Regions from separate parts of the Rhizobium sp. CFBP 8752 genome, predicted to be linked through region 3. Evidence: predicted binding sites of a transcription regulator. Region 3 holds the regulator's gene; each other region holds the start of a gene.

Region 1 (4,200 bases), on a different contig from region 3:
CCTCCTCCCCCGCCGCCCCGATATCGATCGCCAGCGCTTCCACGACCATTGGCGTCACCCGCACGGCACCATGGGCCGCCAGATCCCGGGCATGCTCACCTACGTCCAAGGGCACCAGTTCGACACCGACCGCCTCGGCCCGGGTCAGGACAAGTACGACGGCGTTGCCATGCCGTCGTTCGACTCCCCGAAAGACGCCGCCGCACTGGTCGACGAGCCCTTGTTCGTCGACAACATCCGCCCCGACGAGCCGTTGTTCCAAGACCTGCCGAATGTCATCTTCTTCATCACCGAGGAGGATGTAATCGTCTCGCGGCCTCCAATGGGTGCCGTATCCGACGTTGATCGACAATGGGACGTGCTGGAGCGGCCGACCAGCATCCATCTCCTGCAATTCGTGCACCTTGATGGCAATCCTGGCTGGGTGGGCGCTGATGACGCCGAGCTCGGCCTGCGGATCGGCGCGCTGCGTCACGCGGTGAACCGGCCGAGCGCCGAGGTGCACGGCGACGGCGCACCGTTCCTGGGCGCCCGCCAGTTGTGGTGGCCCACATTGACGGCGTTCCAGGACGGCGTGGACGCCGATCGGGCCGCCTTCGACGGGCTCCTCGCCCAGGCCGGTAAAGCCGTCACCATGTTGGCGGTCTCAGAGCGGTTTGTGCGGTGAGGCGGAGTTTTTTGGAGCGGCCGACAGGGCGCTAACCCTGCCGACCCTTTACGTCTTATCTGATCGGACTAACCCGCAGAGACACTGTCAAGCCGCTGCGGGTTAATCGGACTGAAGGGGAGCGCTGAAGGTCGCCATAGGGGGGTGAGAGGTTTTCGTATCGCTTTGCCTTAAGGAGGTCGATCTCTCCCCAGCTCAACACGGAGCCGTCCAGTCCACCACCACCGCTGTGAGGTGTATCCCGCAGAGGTGGTCTTGTCTGATGCTTTGCTGAGACAATGTAACTGTCAAATGACCCGCGAGACAGTTCAGTTAAATGGGGACGAGCCATGAGAGCGAATGCGGAATCGACCATTTTGAGTTTTGTCGCCAGTCGACCTGATGGGACGACGTGCCCGAGCGAAGTTGCGCGCAGCCTTGCAAATGATCACAACGCCCCGCTTGAGTGGCGTGACTACATGCCAGCCGTCCATGAAGCGGTTGATGCCTTGATTGCGCGAAGAGAGATCACTCTTTCCTGGAAATCTGTCGTAATGGGGGAGAGAACCGGTCCCTACCGTATAAGCGCTCGCAAGCAAAATCGCTAATGCCGAGACGTCTGCAGCCGCTTTTTAGCGCCCTAGACGAGCTCAATGACAGGAAACCGTTCAAGCACATCGCGACCGTGCTGATAGTCGCGAGCCCACTTTAGCATCTCTATAAGCTTCGGGTCAGTAAGTGTGCGCGCAAGAGCGGTCCGGTTATCGGGACTCGGGGAGCTTAGTCGTTGCCCGATTGATGTAATCGACCAGGGCGCGGGCAGCGGCGAATGATTTTACTATTTCCTCGACGAGATTGGAGGACACGAGCATCTCGTCAGAAACGTTGCGACAGGCTCCGAAGTTTTTGAGATTGAGAAAGTCGAGCGCGTCGTGATTTCTGACGTACCCGCTGGCGCTCAAATTATGACCGCCCGTCAGACCATGTGGGAAATATGTCCGAAATAATGAACCGTCGACGATCCCTCTCCATTTGCCGGTGTGGCTTGCGATTGTTTGCCGCAAAACGCGCGCAAGCCTTGGCGGGGGTAGCAGCGCTCCGCCTCCGCTGTATGAGCTGTGCGGAGAGATTTGCACGAAATATGTCGCGGCTGCGTTCTTCGAAGGCGAAACTCGCAACGTGATGCAGCATGTGCCTTTCGAGATAGACGCGGTACTCAAACATTTGCGGGGATCTCGGTTGGCCTCATCTACGCGCTTGTCGATCGACCCTGTGCTATTAGCCAACGCTAAGGTGAATTCAATTAAGTCGCGGCGCGCGCAATCAAGTCTAGCTCGGTTGTCGTCGAGCCACTCGGCGCCGTGATTACTGGAGGCTTCCTCTAGAAATTCAAAAGTCGATCGGTTGATCATCCACTGTCTCAAACATGGCAAACCGGCCTGTCATAGAACGGGCGGAACGTAAAGTGAACGGAAATAGCTCGAGCGGACATGAAAAGAGTTGGAAGTCGGATGCTTCCAATCGCTGATTGCTACCCCCAGATAGGGTAGGGCTCGTGGAATTGCTACTTCGGTAACTGAGCGGCGAGTGGTTCGCTCGCATTTTCGTAAACACATTGTCTAGGAAAGGATCCATATGGCGAGAATGGTCAAGAAAGCGGATCTGCCGATAAAAACGTGTGCGACATGCGGCAAACCCTTTGCATGGAGGCTGAAGTGGGCCAAGAACTGGAGCGACGTGAAGTACTGTTCTGAACGCTGCCGCCGCTCTAAGCTCAAGCCACCACATCCAAAGTTATAGAATCCTGCCCGCCTGCAGATGCTTCGAAGGCTGCCGTACAAGCCGCTTCTGGCTATGGTGGAGCAAACTTCGGACATTCTGAGCTATTTTCGGTGACGAAAGATGGAGGCGAAGTGTCTTGGCACCATCACGGCTGCCGAAGAGATGATCCTAATGCCTTTGATCCTCTTGCTTTGCGGGTCGTATTGACCCCTGGCGCAACAGTGGCCCGATCAGGTCGTGACGACTTCGCGCCCAGTCACAGCCGACACAATCCGGAAAAGACTGCCGAGTTTACTGCATCGTACCACCAGTAAGACCGGGTAAGTCGCGCAGAGCCCCAAGGTCTGACACAAGTCTTTACGACAGCTACGCAAAGTTTTACCGATCGATTCACCGCGTTGCCTACCGTGCCGGCAAGGGGCAGCGATGGCTGAAAAAGCGTTATTGGGTTTCGGCTTACTGCTGATCGTTGCCGGGCTGATCTGGGCGGCCCAAGGAGCGGCTTCTTTCCCTATCCCGCCAAGAGTTTCATGATCGACCCACGACCCTAAATCGTCGGTGGGGCCCTCACAGCAGCTTGCGGCATGGCGTTGCTTTTGTGGTCACGACGGTATTGAGGATGCAGAATAGTCGAGGCTTATTCTGCCAACGCCACAGTATCGCCGATCGTCTCTTACGTTCCCGTGGTACACTGACATTCGAACCTTTACCGCAGCATGGCTGCTGCGCACCTTTCATGTCTGCCAAGGTAAATGCCTCGGCAACCTCGATGAACAGGCTCCGTAGCGGCCGCTCGCCAGTCCACCTACAAAAGGCCCAACTCGAGTGAATCGGATTTCTATCCGATCGCCGCCACTGATAGCTTCAGTCGCTTTTGCGCCTTCAGTGACAAATCAGTCGTCGCGTCGCGGATCCAGCGCGTCGTTCAGTCCGTCGCCCAACAGATTGAAGCCCATGACGAGCAGGATGATCGCGACACCCGGCCAGATAGCCATCCAGGGTGACTCCGTCAGGAACTGCCGGGCGACATCGAGCATGGTTCCCCATGATGGAGACGGTGGACGTTGGCCGAGGCCAAGAAAGGCGAGGCTGGCTTCGGCAAGAACCGCAGTTGCCATGGTAATCGTCGCCTGGACGATGATCGGTGCCATAGCGTTCGGCAGGATGTAGGTCAGCATGATCTTCCTATGCGGCACTCCCAGCAGGCGGGCGGCGTCGACATAGTCTTCGGCCTTGACCGTCATGACCTGCCCGCGCGTCAGGCGCACAAAAATCGGCATGGCCGATATCCCGATCGCGATCATCGCGTTTTCAAGGCTTGCACCGAGAAAGGCGGCAAACGCGATCGCCAGCACCAGAAAGGGGCATGCGAGAAGCGCGTCCGTAATGCGCGAAATCACCATGTCGACGAGGCCGCCGAAATAGCCGGCGATCATGCCGAGGGGGACGCCGATGGCGATGGCGATGGCGACGGACACAATGCCGACAAGCAGTGAAGCCCGCGTGCCATAGATGATACGCGTCAGGATATCGCGGCCAAGGTCGTCCGTGCCGAACCAGTGAGCAACTGTCGACCCCTGCCGGATTGCCATCCAGTCGGACGCATTGGGCTGGTAGGGCGCGATCAGAGGCGCTGCAATCGCGACCAGCACGAAGAACAGGATGATCGTTCCGCCGATCATCACGCCGGGCTGGCGCAGGCACCGTGAAAGCACCGACTTTCTTGCACCTGACGTGCTCGGTAACTGAAGCGTGGCGTTCAACGTGTTCAT
Region 2 (4,200 bases), 1.2 Mb from region 3:
TCGGTGAGGAAGCGTTCGCGCGACGCGTAGCCCGAGGCGATCTGCTCCAGTTGCAGAAGGTCGGCCTTGCGGGTGTCGGCATCTTCGTGGATGCGGCTAAGATGCGGCTCGTACCATTGGCGGGCGAGCCCGATCTCGGAAGGCCAGCCTTCGCTTTTCCTGACGGCGCCGAGCATCTCGACAAAGGCCGGCCAGTCTTCTCCGGACCTCGGAGGCGAGGGGATTTCCTGGAGTGCCGCCAGCGGTTCCGGATCAGCTGCGATCGCATCGAGGATCTTTGCCGCCGTTTGCGGGCCGATACCCGGAATGAGCTGCAGAAGCCTGAACCCCGCAACCCGGTCACGCGGGTTCTGGGCAAAGCGCAGAGCCGCCAGCATGTCCTTCACATGGGCGCTATCGAGGAATTTCAGGCCGCCGAACTTGACGAAGGGAATGTTGCGGCGCGTGAGTTCCACTTCCAGCGGACCGGAATGGTGCGAGGCGCGAAACAGCACGGCCTGCTGCTTCAGCAACATGCCGGTTTCGCGGTTCTCGAGGATTTTTTCCACGATATAGCTCGCCTGTTCAGTCTCGTCCTTGACGGTGACCAGACGCGGTCTCTCCTCCGACTGCCGGTCGGTCCACAGGTTTTTCGTGAACCGCTCGCGGGCAAGTTCGATGACGCCATTGGCGGCTGCCAGAATGGTGGTGGTCGAGCGGTAGTTGCGGTCGAGCGTGACGATGTTGGCCGGCGGATCGAAGGTCGCGGGGAAATCGAGGATGTTGCGGATCGTGGCGGCGCGGAACGAATAGATCGACTGGGCGTCGTCGCCCACCACCGTCAGGCCGCGGCCGCCGGGTTTCATCGCCATCAGGATCGAGGATTGCAGCCGGTTGGTGTCCTGGTATTCGTCGACCATGACGTGATCGAACCGTTCGCCGACATCCTGCGCAATCAGCGGCTCGCTCATCATCTGCGCCCAGTAGAGCAGAAGATCGTCGTAATCGAGAACGTTCTGCGCCTGCTTGGCGTCCACATAGGAGGCGAACAGGTCGCGCAGCTGCGGTTCCCAGGCGAGGCACCATGGGAAGGAGGTCTTCAGCACCTCGTCCAGCGGCGTCTCGGAATTGACGGCGCGCGAATAGATCGCAAGGCAGGTGCCCTTGGTCGGAAACCGGCTCTCCGTCTTGGAGAAGCCGAGCTCGTGGCGAACGAGGTTCATCAGGTCGGCGGAATCCTCACGGTCGTGGATGGTGAATTCCTGGTCGAGGCCGATCTGTTCGGCATAGATCCGCAACAGCCTTGCGCCGATGCCGTGAAACGTGCCGGCCCAGGCGAGCGCATCGGTCATGACGCCGGACTTCGCCCCCATCACTTCGCGGCAGATGCGCTGGACGCGGCGGCCCATTTCGGAGGCCGCACGGCGGGAAAACGTCATCAGCAGCAGGCGGCGAGGATCGGCACCTGACACGATCAGGTGGGCAACGCGATGGGCAAGCGTATTGGTCTTGCCCGAGCCTGCGCCTGCAATCACCAGAAGCGGTCCCGCAGCGCCGCCATCCGGAACGTCCGAACCATGCTCGACCGCGCGGCGCTGGGCCTCGTTCAATTTTTCCAGATAAGCAACCGACATTCAGCTTCCGCGGCTTGTTCTTGATGTGTTCGTTTCAGCTCTACCTGATTCGCCGGCATTTGCCGCAATCGGTCTCCATCCCCGTTCGATTCTTAAACTTGACTACGCAGGTCGGCTTTGGCTATCGATGCGATGACGCTTATAAATTGGAGGCAAACTTGAAAATTCTGTCTGCTCTTTCGGCCGGAGCTTCGCTCGCCGTTTCGCTACTTGCTCTGTCCATGCCGGCCAACGCGCAGGTCGCCGACAGCCTGACGATCTACAATGCCCAGCACGAGGGCCTGACCAAGGAATGGGTCGAGGCCTTCAAGGAAGAGACCGGCATCGTCATTACGGTGCGCAACGGATCCGACCTCGAAATGGCAAACCAGATTGTGCAGGAAGGCGCCAACTCGCCGGCCGACCTGTTTCTGACGGAAAATTCGCCGGCCATGGCGCTTGTCGATGGCAAGGGGCTGTTTGAGCCTGTCGACAAGGCAACGCTCGATCTCGTTCCCGAGCAGTTCCGCCCGGCCAACGGTCACTGGACCGGAATTGCCGCGCGCTCCACCGTGTTTGCCTATGACAAGACCAAGCTCACCGAGGACAAGCTGCCGAAATCGATGCTCGATCTCGCCAAGCCCGAATGGAAGGGCCGTTGGGCCGCATCTCCGTCGGGTGCCGATTTCCAGGCGATCGTCGGCGCGTTTCTGCAGCTGAAGGGTGAGCCGGAAACCGCTGCCTGGCTGAAGGGCATGAAAGAGAACTTCACTGCCGTGCGTGGCAATTCCACCGCCATGAAGGCCGTCAATGCGGGCCAGTTCGAAGGCGCGCTGATCTATCACTACTACTATTTCGGCGATCAGGCGAAGACCGGCGAAAACAGCAAGAACGTTGCGCTGCATTACTTCAAGAACCAGGATCCGGGCGCCTTCGTGTCGATCTCCGGCGGTGGCATTCTGGCCTCTTCCAAGCACAAGGAGCAGGCGCAGGCATTTCTGAAATGGCTTGCCGGCAAGGGCGGCCAGAAGATTCTGCGTGACGGCACCTCGTTCGAATACGCCGTCGGCAAGGACGAGGCTTCCAACAAGGCGCTCGTTCCGATTGCCGACCTTCAGGCGCCGAAGGTCGAGCCTTCGAGCCTCAACAATGCCAAGGTCACCGACATGATGACAGCCGCCGGCATTCTCTAAACACCATCGAATCCTGTTGCGCACGGACATCGCAGGGCGTACCTGCGATGTCTCTTCTTTCTTGAGCACGCGATGACGTTTACCACCGAGAGCATGGTTGCCAGCCGGCCGCGCCGGAAGCCTGCGGGGAAACCCCTTGCCGGATCGTCTTGGACGCTGGCAATCGCCGTTGCGATTGCCGCCCTGACGCTGACGCCGCTCGGGTTCGTGTTCTGGGCAACGGTTGCGACCGGCTGGGAAACGGCATCGCAGCTGATCTTCCGTTCCCGTGTCGGCGACCTCCTGTTCAATACCGTTGCGCTGATCGTCTTCACGGTGCCGGTCGCGACGGTTCTTGCAACAGCGCTTGCATGGCTGACGGAGCGCACCGACCTGCCGGGTGCAAAGCTATGGGCCTGGCTTGCCATCGTGCCGCTCGCCATTCCCGCTTTCGTGCAGTCCTATGCCTGGATCGGTATGTGGCCGCGGCTGAACGGGCTTGGAGCGGGCGTCGCGATCTCGGTCGTGACCTACTTTCCCTTCGTCTACCTTCCCGTGTCGGCGGCCCTTCGGCTGATCGATCCGGCACTGGAGGATCAGGCGGCCTCTCTCGGTCTTTCGCCCGCTGCTGTCATGCGGCGTGTTGTGTTGCCGCAACTCAGACTGTCACTGTGTGGCGGGGCGCTGCTGATCAGCCTGCATCTCCTGTCGGAATACGGGCTCTATGCGATGATCCGGTTCGACACATTCACGACGGCAATTCTTGACCAGTTCCAGTCCACCTACAACGGCGTTGCAGCGCATATGCTGGCGCTGGTGCTGGTGGCCTGCTGCTTCGTGCTGATCGGCGTCGATGCCGCTGTGCGGGGCCGCCGTCGCTATGCCCGGCTGGGCTCGGGCGTTGCCCGCCATCCGGTGCGCGCCTCGCTTGGCGTCTGGCGATATCCCTGCCTGCTGCTGCCGGTCGTGACTACTGCGGTTTCGCTTGGCGTGCCGGTGCTGACGCTCGGGCGCTGGCTGATCGCCGGTGGTGCTGATATCTGGCAATTCAGCGAGATCGGGTTGGCCCTTTCCCAGACGCTGACGATCTGCGTGATCGGCGGTGTGGCGACGGCTGCTGCCGCCGTGCCGATCGCCTGGCTTTCGGTGCGCCGCCCGACGCGTTCCAGTCGGTTTCTCGAAGGCTGCTATTATCTCGCAAGCTCGATGCCGGGCGTGGTTGTTGCGCTCGCTCTGGTAACGATCTCGATCCGGGTGATGCTGCCGCTTTACCAGACGGTGGCGACGATCGTCATCGCCTACGTCATCATGTTTCTGCCGCGGGCGCTGGTCAGCCTGCGCGCCAGCATCGCGCAGGTGCCGGCAGAGCTGGAACAGGCGGCCGAAAGTCTCGGACGTTCGCCCGCGCGGGCGCTCTGGTCCACCACAGTGCGGCT
Region 3 (4,200 bases):
TCGCGAAAGGAAAGGAGGAGACAAAAGGTAGCAACCGTTGGATAACGGGTATTGCGGCGACGTTGCATTTCATTGCCGGGATCGTGGTGACGTCGCTGATCGGCAGTACGTCGACGTCGATCTATTCGATCGAGCATTTCCACCATCTGACCACCTACGGCCTCGCGGCCAATCTCGCGGCCATGCCGATCATTTCCTTCGTGGTGATGCCGGCAGGTCTCGTGGCCATGCTGCTGATGCCGTTCGGGCTGGATGCTCCCGTTCTGTTCATCATGGGCGAGGGGCTGCGGATCGTCATTCGCATTGCCGAGATCGTCGCCGCATGGGGCGGCGATATTGCCATCGGCCGGCAGAACCCGCTTTTCCTGCCTCTGGCGACGGCAGGCTTTCTGCTTCTGACGCTGCTGCGCACGCCGCTGAGGTTGACAGGCGCGCTGTTCATGGCGGTGGCTTTGCTCTTTGCGGTCCGCTCAGGCTCGGCGCCGAGGCCTGATATCGTCATATCCGAAGACGGCGCGTCAGTGGGACTGATCCAGGATGACAAGATCACCCTCAATCGAACCCGACCGCCGGGATTTATCTACGATCAATGGCGGCGAGCGCTGGTGCTTGAGACCGGAGAACAACCGCTCGCCTTGCCGGTTCTTGCCTCTTCGGAACCAGCGCGAGGTGCCAGCCTTGCGAAAAGCGATGACAGACCACCTGGACCACATTCGCGACCGGATTTGACGCGCCGGGAAATCGAATATGTCAGGGGTTTTCTTCAAGCATTGAAGCCCGGACGATTCGCCTGTCTGCCGAAAATCCTGTGCGCGGCGCAGACTGCTCAGGACATCCGGATCGTCACCGTCGAAGACAACCGATACACCGGTCTTGCCTGCGATGTCGGTCGGATCATCGTCTCGCCCGGCGCACGCTTCGATACTTGCCGCTCCGGCGCCTTGCTTCTCAGCGGGCGGACGTTGCGCCGGACTGGCGCACTGGAAATCACCATTATTCCGAACGCGACAGCGCCAGACATCAAGATTACGGCGGCAATGCGAGACAGCGCACAGACCTCAAGCCGTCCGTGGACCGTCCACCGGTTCTATGACTGGCGAACGCGACAACTCGACTTTGGCATCCCGGAGGCTGTTGCTGCGCATCTCCGGGATGACACCGTTCTTAATGATAGCGGCGAATAAGGCCGACAAGCTTGCCCTGGACCTTCACCCGGTCGGGCGGGAAGATGCGGGTCTCGTAAGCCGGGTTTGCCGCTTCCAGTGCGATCGAGGCACCCTTGCGGCGAAACCGCTTCAGGGTCGCTTCTTCCTCATCGACCAGGGCAACGATGATATCGCCTGGACTTGCGGTGCTGGTATTCTTGATGATGACGGTATCGCCATCGAGGATGCCGGCATCGATCATCGAATCGCCCTTCACTTCGAGCGCGTAATGATCGCCGGAACCCAGCATCTCGATCGGAACGGCGATGTCATGGGTGTTGTTCTGGATCGCGGAGATCGGCACGCCGGCAGCGATTCGACCCATGACCGGAATGTTTGTCGAGAACGGATTGTCCGCCATGACCGGCGCCGGCTTCTGAGCGACGACCGGTTGCGTTTTGCCGAGGCTTCCCTCGATGACACTGGGAGAAAAACCCCGTCGCGGATGAAGGTTCGCCACATAGGCGTCAGGCAGCTTGATCACTTCGAGCGCGCGTGCTCTGTTCGGCAGACGGCGAATAAAGCCACGCTCCTCGAGCGCGGTGATCAGCCTATGGATGCCGGACTTCGATGCAAGGTCGAGAGCGTCCTTCATTTCGTCAAACGACGGCGGCACGCCTGATTCTTTCATCCGCTCGTGGATGAACAGAAGTAACTCCTGTTGCTTGCGTGTCAGCATGGACGGGACCCTCAGAATTGGAAACAAATGCAGAACGGACGCTATATGTTCTATCTGTGTTCCGCAAGCCCCAAATTTTTGCTCAAGAATAGTCTCATTTCAGCGTTCGATCACGTATTCAGTTCGTGCGCAGCACTTGCCGAGTTTCCCGCGATAGCCAATGTTCTGCGGAATAAGACTTTGGGGGTGTAAGTGGGTAACAAGTCAGTCGATCATTTGGTTCTGCCCGTTGCAGATCTGGCGTCAGCGCGGGGGAGGTTGACCGCTCTCGGCTTTACTGTGGCACCTGAAGGTGTTCACCCTTTCGGCACAGCCAATGCCTGCATATTCTTCGCGGATGGCTCGTACCTCGAGCCACTGGCCATTGTGAACCGTCGGCAAGCCTCGCTTGCGGCAAAACGAGGCAACGTGTTCACCGATCGCGACATCCGCTTTCGCGGCCAGCGGAAAAGGGAAGGTCTATCGGCGGTGGTCGTCGGGACGCAGGATGCAGCGGCCGATCATAGCCGTTTTGTGGACGGGTACATGTCTGCGGGCGAGATGCTTCAGTTCTCCCGCCCGATGCAGTTGCCCGATGGTGGGGAGAGCGAAGTCTCATTCCGTCTGGCGTTCGCGGCAGTCCCCGAGGTCGATGACATCTTGCTGTTTTCCTGCCAGCGCATGGCCGCATTACCGGCAGATCGCGGTGGTCTTGATGAGCACGCAAACGCCGTTACAGGCCTTCGAGAGATCGTCTTTTCTGCAGATGACCCGCTGGAGTTTCTGCCGCTTTTCGAAACCGTGTTCGAGACGCAACCCGAGCAAGGGAAAGACGGTCTGCGGATCGAAGCTGCCAATGCCGGCATCCGCATTCAATCCAACGACACGTTCAGCGACGAGTTCCGGTCTTCGATGAAGCCCTTGTTATCGTCGCGCCTCGCTGCGCGCGGGATCATCTTCAAGACCACCGATCTCGCCGTGACAGAGATCACCCTTGCTGCTAATGACGTCGCATTCATCCGCAGGGATGGCCGCGTGATCGTGTCGGCAGCCCCGGGGCAAGGTGTGGTTTTCGGTTTCGAGGAATAGTGAAATGACAGTCTCCGTCAATTCTGAAGTGTCCGTGGGCGAGGGGAGTTCGAAAGTCGTTTTCTCAAACACGGCAAAGCTCTCGCTGATTGCCGGTCCCTGCCAGATGGAAAGCCGTGATCATGCGTTCATGATCGCCGGCACGCTTGTCGAACTCTGCAAGAAACTCGGCATCGGCCTCGTCTACAAATCCTCCTTCGACAAGGCCAACCGCACGTCGATCTCCGGCAAGCGCGGCATCGGCTTGGACAACGCGATGGCGATCTTTGCCGATCTGAAGACGGAATTCGGCTTTCCCGTTCTGACCGACATTCACACTGAAGAGCAATGCGCTCTCGTGGCGGATACGATCGATATCCTGCAGATCCCCGCCTTCCTGTCGCGCCAGACGGACTTGCTCGTCGCGGCCGCAAAGACGGGTTGCGCGATCAACGTGAAGAAGGGCCAGTTCCTGGCGCCCTGGGACATGAAGAACGTCCAGGCGAAGTTCCTCGAAAGCGGCAATCCCAATGTGATGCTGTGCGAGCGCGGTGCCTCGTTCGGCTACAACACGCTTGTCTCCGACATGCGCTCGCTGCCGATCATGGCGGCTCTCGGAAGCCCCGTTATTTTTGACGCAACCCATTCCGTGCAGCAGCCCGGCGGCCAGGGCGGTTCTTCCGGCGGCCAGCGCGAATTTGTCGAAACGCTGGCGCGGGCAGCCGTCGCCGTCGGCGTTGCTGGCGTCTTTATCGAAACCCACGAAGACCCTGACAACGCACCGTCCGACGGTCCGAACATGGTCCACCTGAAGGACATGCCGCGCCTTCTGGAAAAGCTGCTGGCCTTCGACGCCATCGCAAAAGGCTGACGGCGTCGAAAAACCGCCGAATTGACTGGACTGTAATCCGCGTGTCATCGACGATCGCACAATGTCGATGACACGCCTGTTCGCTGAGCCTGCGAATTCAGGCTCGCACATTAACCGAGGAGAGACCCTTGACCGCCATTACCGACATCATCGCTCGCGAAATTCTGGACAGCCGTGGCAATCCGACCGTCGAGGTGGATGTTTATCTGGAAGACGGCTCGATGGGCCGCGCCGCCGTTCCGTCGGGAGCCTCCACGGGCGCGCATGAAGCCGTCGAACTTCGCGATGGCGGCAAGCGCTATGGTGGCAAGGGCGTCGAAAAGGCTGTCGAAGCCGTCAACACCGAGATCTTCGACGCGATCGGCGGCTTCGATGCCGAAAGCCAGATCCACATCGAC
Region 4 (4,200 bases), 920 kb from region 3:
GACGCCGGGTCAGGCGCAGCGCAAATGAAAATTGCAGCGGCCGCCTGGATATCCAAGGGGTGAGGAGCGCTTGTGGAACTTGATCTAAATCAAATATAGCTTGACGCAACCAAGTTTGCGCTCCTAAGTCGATGACGCACTGACGGCCACCAGAACTTGCAGATGCACGCTTTGCAGACGCAATATCCTGCCGCGACCGCCGAATTTCTCTCTTGTCGCGCCCTCCGTCAGGGCTTCGGATTCATTCATGTCTGAAAAAGTCTCACATCGCGGGCTCGTCGTAGCCGCGATCATGGCAAGCATGGCGATGATCGCCATCGAAGCGACCATCGTCTCCACCGCCATGCCGCAGATCGCAGCCCAGCTCGGGCAGCTCAATCTCTACAGCTGGGTGTTTTCCGCTTTCCTCCTGTCGCAGACCGCGCTGACCGTCGTCTTCGGCAAGCTTTCCGATATCTACGGGCGAAAGCCGATCGTGCTGGCTGGCATCGCCGTCTTCCTGGTCGCCTCCATCCTCTGCGGATTTGCCTGGTCGATGCCGTCCATGATTGCCTTCAGACTGCTCCAGGGCATCGGCGCTGGCGCCATTCAGCCTGTCGCCATGACGGTGGTGGCCGATCTCTTTCCGGGCAGCCAGCGTGGAAAGGTTCAGGGCTATCTGGCCAGCGTCTGGGCGCTCTCGGCCGTGGTTGGCCCGCTGCTCGGCAGCGTCATCATCCATAACCTGCCTTGGGCCTGGATCTTCTGGATCAACGTGCCGGTAGGTCTCGCCGCTGCCGCAGCGTTCATCCTGTTCTACCACGAGGAAAAGCACACCCGGACGGTCTCGATCGATATCCTGGGCGCCGTGCTGTTTGCCGTCTCCATCTCGGCGCTGATGATTGGCCTCACGGTCTCCGAGACCGGATTGTCGACGTCCGCGATCGTCTCCTTCGTCCTGTTTGCCGTGTCGCTTGCGCTGTTCATCTGGCAGGAGCGCCGCGTCGAAGAACCGATGGTCGCGCCGGATCTCTGGCTCTACCGGCCGATTGCGGCCGCCAACATCTCTGTCTTCTTCGCCTCCATGGCGATCATGGGGCTCACCACCTTCCTGCCCATGTATGTGCAGACCGTGCTCAACCAGTCGCCGCTGGTGGCGGGCTTTGCACTGACCATGCTTCTCTTGGGATGGCCGTGCGGCGCAACGATCGCTTCGCGGAACTTCACCCGGTTCGGGCTGCGGCCGATCATGCTGGTGGGCGCCGTGTTCGTCCCCGTGGGAACCTTCCTCCTGACCCTGCTGACGCCATCCAGTTCGGCGGTGCTTGCGGGTGCCGGCTCGCTCGTCATGGGCTTCGGCATGGGCCTTCTCAATATCGGCGCACTGATCCTCACCCAGGGAAGCGTCGCGGCCTCGCAACGCGGCAGTGCCACGGCGTCGAACGTGTTTTCCCGCAACCTCGGCAGCACGCTGGGCGCGGCGATTCTCGGGGCGGTGCTGAGCTGGGGCCTGGTCCATACGACCAGCGGACAGGTGATCACGACCGACCAGCTGCGTGCTCTCCTGAACGGAACCGGTCTCGTGAGTGGCGATGCCGAAGCGGTTCGCCTTGCGCTGCAGGACGGCCTGCACGCGACCTTCCTGACCATGCTCCTGTTTGCCGTCCTGATCGTGCCCGCTTGCCTGTTCGTGCCCCGCGATGCCGTCCACAAGGACGAGCCCGTGCGGGCCTGAACCTTGAAATCTGGCGCCAACATGCCCATTTCGCTGTGAACGGGGCCCTACCGGGACCGATATCGTCACAACGACTATTAAGGTGGGTGGCACGATGCAGCAGATGACAAAGACAATCCGGGACCTGACGATCGAGGAGCGCGAAGACGCGCTGATCACCATGGCGCACGCGCTTGAAGGCGCTGCCAGAGAAGCCCTGGTCGAAGGTAACCGCCAGTTCGCTGCGATCTCCGGCAACATGGCCGAAGCGATCTTCATCAACGCCGATCAGCTTGCACGCGATCACGTCGAGGAAGCCGAACAGGTTCTCGAACAGGCCGTCCAGATCATGGTCGAATATGAAGCTGAACACCCCTACCGGATCGTCAGCACCGCGATCCACTGAGGACGGCGGCACGGCGGGCGACGGGCAACCTTGCCTGTCTCCCGCATTCTCTCGCAGGGGAGAAGACGCCACCTGATGCGGCAAGCCTTCACTGGTCTCCTATACAAAACGTCTGACATTGAACGCCTGCAAATCCAACGTCGAGTTCCTCGGCGATGGCACAGATGGTAGCGTTGTGCTCCTTGGTGTCTGCGGGAAAGGGAAAGAGCCAAAGGGCGGCGGCTCGTGGGCGGATGGCCGCAGACGGCCATAGTCCCGCATGAGCGCGAGTGTTCATCCCCTTTGGCTCTGCCACACATCGCCGAGCCACTCTGTTACATTCTTGATATGCAGATTGGGCGATTTGAGAACGGAAAGTTCTCACGGTTTTCGTGTCGCCCTAGCCCAGATCAAGAACATGCAAAAAATCTCAAGCACTCCATCGAGCCTCTCAAGCCGCCTACGAAGCTGATTCAGAACGATGAATCTTCACCGGCGCTAAAATGCCGAGAGCTATCCCGTTCTGACCCCGCTTGACTCTTCTGTCGCGGCGGAACAGAAACAGAACACCAACATTCTTTGGGACATGAAGTCCTGTGCAACGCGAACCTTGAGGAGGGCCGTGAACGATGTCGCATGCCCCTGCCTCAAGGCTTGTCGAGGAACTGAGAGACCGGATTGCGCATCTGGAAGGCAGCGTGTCGCGCAAGGCGCTCGTGCTGCCCTTCGGGGTGCCTGACGTTGACGAGCGATTGCCGGGCGGGGGGCTTGCCTATGGCGCATTGCATGAAATTGCAGGTGGCGGGGCGGGTACAATCGACGGTGCCGCGGCCGCCCTGTTTGCGGCAGGTATTGCGGCCCGGGCCAAGGGAAAGGTTCTCTGGTGCCTGACCCGGCCGGATCTCTTTGCGCCGGCGCTGTCGCAGGCGGGGCTTCACCCGGATCGCGTCATCTACTGCGAAGCGGACAGGGAGGAGGACGTGCTTGCCTCGATGGAAGAGGGGCTGTCCTTCGGGGGATTGGCGGCCGTCGTCGGGGAACTGGTGAGGCTGCCGATGACCGCGTCGCGGCGTCTTCAACTGGCTGCCGAGAAGACGGGGACGCTCGGCCTGGTCGTCCGGCGCTGGCGACGGCAGACGGAGGCCTCCGACTACGGTCAGCCGACGGCGTCCACAACACGCTGGAGGATCAGCACCCTGCCGTCCGAGCCGCTTCCTGTCGCCGGCGTGGGACGGGCGAGGTGGCTGGCGGAATTGATGCGGGTAAAGGCGGGGCAATGTGCCGAGTTTGAGTTAGGAGCCTGCGATGCCGAGGGTCGTGTCTGTTTACTTCCCCTATCTAGCAACGGATCGGATACGTCGGCATGGCGAGGAAGCCGTGTCGGTTGACCAGCCGCTGGTCGTGGTCTCGCGCAGCGGCTCGAAACGCTGGATATCGGCAGCCGATACGGCTGCCCGCAAGCTGGGCCTCAAAGTCGGCATGGCTGCCAGCAAGGCACAGGCGATGATTGGCAACCTTCATATGGTGGACGCCGATCCCGTTGCCGACGCCGCAGCCGTCGAGCGCCTGGCGCTATGGGCGCTTCGTCAATACAGCCCCGTCGTTGCCGTGGATGGAACGGATGGCATCGTCATGGATACCGAAGGTGCCGATCACCTTCAGGGTGGTGAAGAGCTGCTGATCTCCGGCGTTGTCAACGGTCTCCGCGGCAAGGGCCTGACGGCACGTGCCGCTGTCGCCGATACCTGGGGTGCGGCGCATGCACTGGCGCGACTGACGACGAACGAAACGACGGTGGTGCCGCGCGGTGATGTCACCAAGGCCGTGATCGGACTTCCAATCCACTGTCTGCGGCTTGCGGCAGATACGATCCAGGCATTGCGCATCCTGGGTATCGAGACGGTGGGAGAGCTGTCGGCACTGCCGCGTGCGCCGTTGACACTGCGATTTGGTCCGGAGGTCGGACGCCGTCTCGATCAGCTCTTCGGCCGTCTCGCAGAACCCATCGAGCCGTTGCGCACGCCGGATCTGGTCGAGGTGGCGCGCAATTTCCAGGAGCCCATCGGTGCGCCCGATACGATTGCAAAATACGTCCGCCGGCTGGTGGCGCAACTGACGGCAA

What was found. The regulator LexA, encoded in region 3, represses DNA repair genes until DNA is damaged. The targets are predictions, from matches to a motif close to TGTTCNNNNTGTGTTCNG.
Region 1: IFT59_RS15980 (DUF2461 family protein) is a predicted target of LexA. The motif match lies at 2,101-2,118, and genes of this name have one in related genera.
Region 2: IFT59_RS02720 (ATP-dependent helicase) is a predicted target of LexA. The motif match lies at 1,629-1,646, and genes of this name have one in related genera.
Region 4: IFT59_RS12845 (ImuA family protein) is a predicted target of LexA. The motif match lies at 2,630-2,647, and genes of this name have one in related genera.

What each region holds. Positions count from the first base shown of each region.
Region 1 is NZ_JACYUZ010000002.1:620,891-625,090, reverse strand. Features, by position in the region: gene IFT59_RS15990 (EthD family reductase) at 1-667, shown strand, start outside; gene IFT59_RS23445 (DUF3253 domain-containing protein) at 997-1,254, shown strand; gene IFT59_RS15980 (DUF2461 family protein) at 1,408-2,058, opposite strand; gene IFT59_RS15975 (DUF2256 domain-containing protein) at 2,282-2,446, shown strand; gene IFT59_RS15970 (ABC transporter permease) at 3,322-4,200, opposite strand; gene IFT59_RS15965 (ABC transporter permease) at 4,197-4,200, opposite strand, start outside.
Region 2 is NZ_JACYUZ010000001.1:591,187-595,386, forward strand. Features, by position in the region: gene IFT59_RS02720 (ATP-dependent helicase) at 1-1,613, opposite strand, end outside; gene IFT59_RS02725 (iron ABC transporter substrate-binding protein) at 1,835-2,785, shown strand; gene IFT59_RS02730 (ABC transporter permease) at 2,858-4,200, shown strand, end outside.
Region 3 is NZ_JACYUZ010000001.1:1,762,426-1,766,625, reverse strand. Features, by position in the region: gene IFT59_RS08470 (ComEC/Rec2 family competence protein) at 1-1,184, shown strand, start outside; gene lexA (transcriptional repressor LexA) at 1,165-1,884, opposite strand; gene IFT59_RS08460 (VOC family protein) at 2,077-2,952, shown strand; gene kdsA (3-deoxy-8-phosphooctulonate synthase) at 2,957-3,802, shown strand; gene eno (phosphopyruvate hydratase) at 3,931-4,200, shown strand, end outside.
Region 4 is NZ_JACYUZ010000001.1:2,678,759-2,682,958, reverse strand. Features, by position in the region: gene IFT59_RS12855 (MDR family MFS transporter) at 248-1,714, shown strand; gene IFT59_RS12850 (hypothetical protein) at 1,809-2,099, shown strand; gene IFT59_RS12845 (ImuA family protein) at 2,708-3,466, shown strand; gene IFT59_RS12840 (Y-family DNA polymerase) at 3,384-4,200, shown strand, end outside.